Regions from separate parts of the Kitasatospora sp. NPDC057500 genome, predicted to be linked through region 2. Evidence: riboswitches for the same ligand, from Rfam matches in the RefSeq annotation. Region 2 holds a riboswitch; the other holds the start of a gene.

Region 1 (3,399 bases), on a different contig from region 2:
GAGATGTTCGCGCCGTCCTTGATCTCCGTCGCCAGGCCCTCGGCGAAGCGCACGTCGTCGTCGTTCACGTAGACGTTGACGAAGCGGCGCAGCTTGCCGGTGTCGTCCAGGATGCGCGCGGCGATCCCGGCGTGGTTCTTCTCCAGGTCGGCGATGACCTCGCCGAGCGTGGCGCCCTCGGCGGGCACCTCGCTGGCGCCGCCGGTGTAGGTGCGCAGGATGGTCGGGATTCGGACGTTGGCGCTCATGGGGGTCTCCTCGTTGCGGGGCGCGCGGGGCGGGGCGGGGACGGGCGGGTGGAGCCTGCGGGGGGGGGGCGGGGGCCCGGGGGTCAGGCGGTGGCCAGGCCGGCGTCCCGGAAGGACTCCAGGGTCGGCCGGATCACGGCGGTCATCCCGGCGTCCGAGACCGCGTCGAGGGTCTTCAGGCCGTCACCGGTGTTGATCGCGACGGTCTCCTTCGACGGGTCCAGCTGACCGGTCTCGACCAGCTTCTTGAGCACGCCGATCGTCACGCCGCCCGCGGTCTCCGCGAAGATGCCCTCGGTGCGGGCCAGCAGCCGGATCGCGGCCACGACCTCCTCGTCCGTCACGTCCTCCACCGCGCCGCCGGTGCGCCGGGCGATGTCCAGCACGTACGGGCCGTCGGCCGGGTTGCCGATCGCCAGCGACTTGGCGATGGTGTCCGGCTTGACCGGCCGGATCACGTCGTGGCCGGCCTTGAACGCGGCCGAGACCGGCGAGCAGCCCGCCGCCTGGGCGCCGAAGATCCGGTACGGCCGGTCCTCGACCAGGCCGAGCTTGATCAGCTCCTGCAGGCCCTTGTCGATCTTGGTGAGCTGCGAGCCCGAGGCGATCGGGATCACGATCTGCTCCGGCAGCCGCCAGCCCAGCTGCTCGCAGATCTCGTAGGCGAGCGTCTTGGAGCCCTCGCCGTAGTACGGCCGCAGGTTGACGTTGACGAAGCCCCAGCCCTCGCCGGCCGGGTCGCCGATCAGCTCCGAGCAGAACCGGTTCACGTCGTCGTAGTTGCCCTGGATGCCGACCAGCTCGCCGCCGTACACCCCGGCCATCACGACCTTGCCCTGCTCCAGGTCGTGCGGGATGAACACGCAGGACCGGAAGCCCGCCCTGGCCGCCGCCGCGCCCACCGCGCCGGCCAGGTTGCCGGTCGAGGAGCAGGACAGCGTGGTGTAGCCGAACGCGCGGGCCGCCTCGATGGCGCAGGCCACCACGCGGTCCTTGAAGGAGTGGGTCGGGTTGCCGGAGTCGTCCTTGACGTGCAGCTGCGCGGTGAAGCCCAGCTCACGGCCCAGGTTGTCGGCCTTCACCAGCGGGGTCCACCCCGGGTTGAGGTTCGGCTTGGACGCGACGTCGGCGGGCACCGGCAGCAGCGGCGCGTAGCGCCAGATGGAGGCGGGACCGGCCTCGATCCGCTTGCGCAGCTCCTCGGCGCCCTCGCTGCCGAACTCGTAGGCGATCTCCAGCGGGCCGAAGCACTCCAGGCAGGCGAAGCTGGGGCCGAGCGGGAACCTGGTGCCGCATTCCCGACAGGAAAGCTGGGCGGCGGGACCGAGGTCGACGGTGACGGGTGCGGCGGTGTCGATAGCCATGAGTGGAGGCCTCTCTCCTCATCTTCCCCGTGACGCGGTCGCGCCCGGGCCGGAATTGGCACCTGTCCCGCCGGGGCATATGCCGACCGCGCGAGAAGGTTGCCGGGACGTCAACGGGCCGTTCCCTCAGTCCCTCTGGATGAGCTCTGTGAAGTTGTGGTCCTGCTCAGCGGCGACCCCGGCGTGCGAAGGTCCGACCGCTGTACGAAGACTGTATCCGAAGGCGTCAACCCCGAACGGCACCGTCCGCCACGCGAGATGCCCCGTCCCACGGACCCCGTACCCGACCCCGCCGAGGAGAGCACCTTGCCCGCCGAACCGACCCCCGAGCTCCTCCCCGAGACGGCGTCCTGGCTGCGCCGTCGCTCGTGGAGCGCGGCCGACCGCCCGGTGCACACCCTGCCGGCGGCCAAGCGGGCGCTCGGCCCGGCCGGCACGGTCAGCGTCGTGCTGCCCGCGCTGGACGAGGAGGCCACCGTCGGCGAGATCGTCCGGGTCATCCGCCGCGAGCTGATGGAGCGGCTGCCGCTGGTCGACGAGCTGGTGGTGGTCGACTCCGGCTCCGCCGACGCCACCGCCGCGGTCGCCGCCGAGGCGGGCGCCACCGTGGTCCACCGCGACGCGATCCTGCCCCGGCTGCCCGCCGCCCCCGGCAAGGGCGAGGTGCTCTGGCGCTCGCTGCTGGTCACCCGCGGCGAGATCGTCTGCTTCGTCGACGCCGACCTGCGCGAGTTCGACCCCGCCCTGGTCTCCGGCATCATCGGCCCGCTGCTCACCGAGCCGGACATCCAGCTGGTCAAGGCGATGTACGACCGGCCGCTGGAGACCGACGGCGCGGTCGTGCCGGCCGGCGGCGGCCGGGTCACCGAGCTGGTCGCCCGCCCGCTGCTCAACCTGCACTGGCCGGAACTCGCCGGTTTCGTCCAGCCGCTCGGCGGTGAGTACGCCGCCCGGCGCTCGCTGCTCGAACGGCTGCCCTTCCCCACCGGGTACGGCGTCGAGCTCGGCCTGCTGGTCGACGCCCTGGAGACGGTCGGCCTGGACGCGCTCGCCCAGGTGGACGTCGGCGTGCGCCACCACCGCCACCAGGACGGCCAGGCGCTCGGCCGGATGGCCGCCACCATCTACCGCACCGCGCTGGAACGGCTCGACCGCACCCACCGGCTCAAGGCCTCCGCCGATCTGGTCCACCCGCGGCTCACCCAGTTCACCCGCGACCCGGGCACCCGCGCCTTCACCGCCCACACCCACCCCGTCACCGCCACCGAACGCCCCCCGATGCACACCGTCCCCGAGTACGCCACCCGGCGCTGACGGGCCCTGTCCCGTGGGCCGGCCCGGGTCCGCCCTGACGCACGAGACGGGCCCGACGGGTTTGCCGCCCCGGACCCCCGGCAACCAACCAACCATGGGCCCTGACACGACCGAGCGTTCGAATCCGACCGGCGCCGCCGCCGTCCTGGTGGCGTCCAACCGGGGGCCGGTGTCCTTCGGCACCGCGGACGACGGCACGCTGACCCTCCGCAGAGGCGGCGGAGGCCTGGTCTCCGGGCTCTCCGCCATCGACGACCCGGACGCCGTCTGGGTCTGCGCCGCCCTCTCCGACGCCGACCGACGAGCCGCCCGGGAGGCCCCGGACGGCCGCCTCGACCGGGCCGGCCACGATGTCGGCGGGCAGGCCGTGCGGATGCTGGACATAGACCCGGAGACCTTCGCCCGCGCCTACAACGGCATCGCCAACTCGACCCTCTGGTTCGTCCACCACCTGCTCTGGAACACCCCGACCG
Region 2 (3,399 bases):
CGTGCCGCTGCTGCTCTTCCTGCCGCTGCGCTTCCCGGCCTGGCTGGTGCTGGGGCTCTGGTTCGTCCTGCAGTGGTGGTCGGTGCACTCCGCCGGGCCCGGTGTGGCGTACCTGGTGCACGTGATCGGCTTCGCGGCCGGCTTCCTCTACGCCTGCACCCTCATCGGGCGCCGTCCGCGGACCACCCGCCCCCGCGACGGTGCCCCCGACGCCCGATACCCTGGCGGCACCTCACAAAGGAGTACGCCACCGTGATCACCGCCATCGTCCTGATCAAGACCAGCGTCGACCGCATCCCGGAGATCGCCGAGGCGATCGCCGCCATCGAGGGCGTCAGCGAGGTCTACTCGGTGACCGGCGGCTACGACCTGGTCGCGATGGTGCGGGTGGCCCGGCACGACGACCTCGCCGAGGTGATCCCCGGCCGGCTCAACAAGGTCCCGGGCGTGGCCCACACCGAGACCCAGATCGCCTTCCGCACCTACTCCCAGCACGACCTGGAGGCCGCGTTCGCGATCGGCCTCGACGAGTAGCACCGCCGAGCGGTCCGCTCAGCCCTCGCGGCGGGTGTCCGCGACGCAGCGGCCGCCCTCGTTGCGGTAGGTCCAGGCCGCGCCGTCCGTGACCAGCTCGCGGACGGCGGTCAGGAACCGCTCCACGTGCTCGTCCGGGGTGCCCGCGCCGAAGCTCACCCGGATCGCGTTCAGGCTGCGCTCGCCGGGCAGCGAGGGCTCCGGCGCGCCGCACTCCGAGGGCGCCGCCTCCTCGTCGCCGAGCAGGGTGCGCACCAGCGGGTGGGCACAGAACAGGCCGTCGCGGACCCCGATGCCGTACTCGGCGGACAGTGCGGCCGAGAAGTGCGAGCTGTTCCAGCCCCGGACCACGAAGGAGAGCACGCCCACCCGGTCCGAGTCGGCGCCGAACAGGTTCAGCACCCGGACCTCCGGGATCTGCGCCAGCCCCTCCTTCAGCCGCGCGACCAGCGCCCGCTCGCGCGCCTCCAGCGCGTCGAACCCGGCCTCGGTGAGCGCCCGGCAGGCCGAGGCGATCGCGTAGGCGCCGATGACGTTGGGCGAGCCTGCCTCGTGCCGGGCCGGGCCGGTGTGCCACTGCACGGCCACCGAGCCGTCGGTCTCCCGGGCCACCGTGCGGGTGGCGCCGCCGCCGGCCAGGTACGGCTCGGCCTCGTCCAGCCAGTCGGCCCGGCCGGCCAGCACCCCGGCGCCGAAGGGCGCGTAGAGCTTGTGGCCGGAGAAGGCGATCCAGTCGACGTCGAGTTCGCGCACCGAGACCCGGTGGTGCGGGGCCAGCTGTGCGGCGTCCAGCACCACCCGGGCGCCGTGGCGGTGCGCGGTGCGGGTCAGCTCGGCGACCGGCCACAGCTCGCCGGTGACGTTGGAGGCGCCGGTGACGCAGAGCAGCTTCGGGCCCTCGGGCGCGCCGGCCAGCGCGGCGTCGAAGGCGGCGACCGCCTCGGCGTGCGAGCGGGGGGCGCGCAGGTAGGTGACGGGCAGGCCGGCGTGCGCCCAGGGCAGCAGCGAGGCGTGGTGCTCGGTCTCGAAGGCGAACACCTGGGTCCCGGCCGGGAGGGCGCCGGCCAGCAGGTTGAGCGAGTCGGTGGTGGCGCGGGTGAAGACCACCTGGTCGCCCTCGCGCAGGTCGAGGAACTCGGTGACGGTGCGGCGGCTCTGCTCGAACAGGTCGGTGGAGAGCTGCGACAGGTAGCCGGCGCCGCGGTGCACGCTGCCGTAGTAGGGGGCGTAGGCGGCGACGTCGTCCCAGACCCGCTGGAGCGCCGGGGAGCTGGCGGCGTAGTCGAGCGCCGCGTATCCGACCTTCTCGCCGTTGGCGAGCGGGACCTGCACGTCGTGGCCGAGGACCGGGAGCGGGGCGCAGAAGGAGGTGGCGAGGGACATGAGGATGCACTCCTGTGACGGGTCAGGGACCCCGGGAGTGCGTTCAGTCCGGCGTCCGCGCTTGCCACGCGGACCGATCGCCGCGTGACCCGGTCCTCACCCAGGGCACCCCGCCACGGACGGAGGGTTGCCGGACAGCCAGCTGGGGCTTGACGCTGTCGCTCATGACCTGGCGAAGACTCTAGGTCGCGCGCGTCCCGCGGTCAAACAGGAGTCCGTATCCCGGACAGTCGGAGGGGCCCGTGGGAGGCGTCTCCCACGGGCCCCAACTCCCGTGTCACGCCCGGGAGGTGGCCTCCGACCAGTGCTTCAGCAGATCGCGCGCCGCGCCCGAGTCGATCGCCGCGGCGGTGCGCCGCATCGCGGCGCCGAGCTGCTCGGCGAGCGGTGCGTCGGTCAGGTCGAGCGCCACCAGCGCGGCCGCCGAGTTCAGCAGCACCGCGTCCCGCACCGGCCCGTGCTCCCCGGCCAGCAGCCGGCGCGCGACCTCCGCGTTGTAGGCCGGGTCCCCGCCGCGCAGCGCCTCGATGCCGACCGGCTCGATGCCGACGTCGCGCGGGTCGAAGGAGGTCTCGGTGACGTCGCCGTCCCGGACCACCCAGACCCGCGAGGTGGTGGTGATGGTCAGCTCGTCCAGCCCGTCGTCACCCCGGAAGACCAGCGCACTGGCACCGCGCCGCGCCAGCACGCCGGCGATCAGCCCGGCGAGGCGGGTGTCGAAGCAGCCGATCGCGTGCGCGGTGACCCGCGCCGGGTTGGTGAGCGGGCCGAGGATGTTGAAGGCGGTCGGCACCCCGAGCTCGCTGCGGGCCGGTCCGGCGTGCCGCATCGACGGGTGGAAGGTGGCCGCGAAGCAGAAGGTGAGCCCGACCTCCTCGGCGATCTCCGCGACCCGGCGCGGCCGCAGGTTCAGGCTGATGCCCAGCTTCTCCAGCACGTCCGAGGAGCCGCTGGCCGAGGAGGCGGCCCGGTTGCCGTGCTTGACGACCTTGGCGCCGGCCGCCGCGGCGACGATCGCCGACATGGTGGAGATGTTGACGGTCTTGGCCCGGTCGCCGCCGGTGCCGACGATGTCCACCGCCGGGCCGGGGATGAGCAGCGGCTCGGCGTGGGAGTACATCGAGTCGACCAGACCGGAGATCTCGTCGACCGTCTCGCCCTTGGCCCGCAGCGCCACCATGAAGCCGGCGATCTGCACCGGGGAGGCCTCCCCGCTCATGATCCGGTCCATCGCCCACGCGGTGGCCGAGCGGTCGAGGTCCTCCCCCCGCAGCAGCGCCGACAGGACGTCCGGCCAGGTGCGGACCACCTGCGCGGGCTCGCTACCGCCGTTCGCAGGCTGCACGTTCACCATGACCGACTCCAGCTCTCGCTCCCCGCGGACGGGGAAGGACGTAGGGACGGAGTCAGCCTATCGAGCGGCGGGGCCCCGGGCTCCGCCGTTCACCCTTCTTCTCTTGTACTGAGACGCCGGGGTGAGAC

What was found. Region 2 has a riboswitch for S-adenosylmethionine ahead of ACFU74_RS25740 (aminotransferase class V-fold PLP-dependent enzyme). Riboswitches for the same ligand answer to the same signal wherever they lie in the genome.
Region 1: another riboswitch for S-adenosylmethionine. It lies ahead of thrC (threonine synthase); the one in region 2 lies ahead of ACFU74_RS25740 (aminotransferase class V-fold PLP-dependent enzyme).

What each region holds. Positions count from the first base shown of each region.
Region 1 covers NZ_JBHVER010000012.1:80,145-83,543, reverse strand. The annotation lists partial or broken gene ACFU74_RS04790 (MoaD/ThiS family protein) at 1-248, opposite strand, end outside; gene thrC (threonine synthase) at 332-1,612, opposite strand; SAM riboswitch class I at 1,628-1,758, opposite strand; gene ACFU74_RS04780 (glucosyl-3-phosphoglycerate synthase) at 1,919-2,926, shown strand; gene ACFU74_RS04775 (trehalose-6-phosphate synthase) at 3,021-3,399, shown strand, end outside.
Region 2 covers NZ_JBHVER010000141.1:7,206-10,604, reverse strand. The annotation lists gene ACFU74_RS25750 (rhomboid family intramembrane serine protease) at 1-256, shown strand, start outside; gene ACFU74_RS25745 (Lrp/AsnC ligand binding domain-containing protein) at 253-534, shown strand; gene ACFU74_RS25740 (aminotransferase class V-fold PLP-dependent enzyme) at 553-1,917, opposite strand; SAM riboswitch class IV at 1,970-2,087, opposite strand; gene trpD (anthranilate phosphoribosyltransferase) at 2,195-3,271, opposite strand.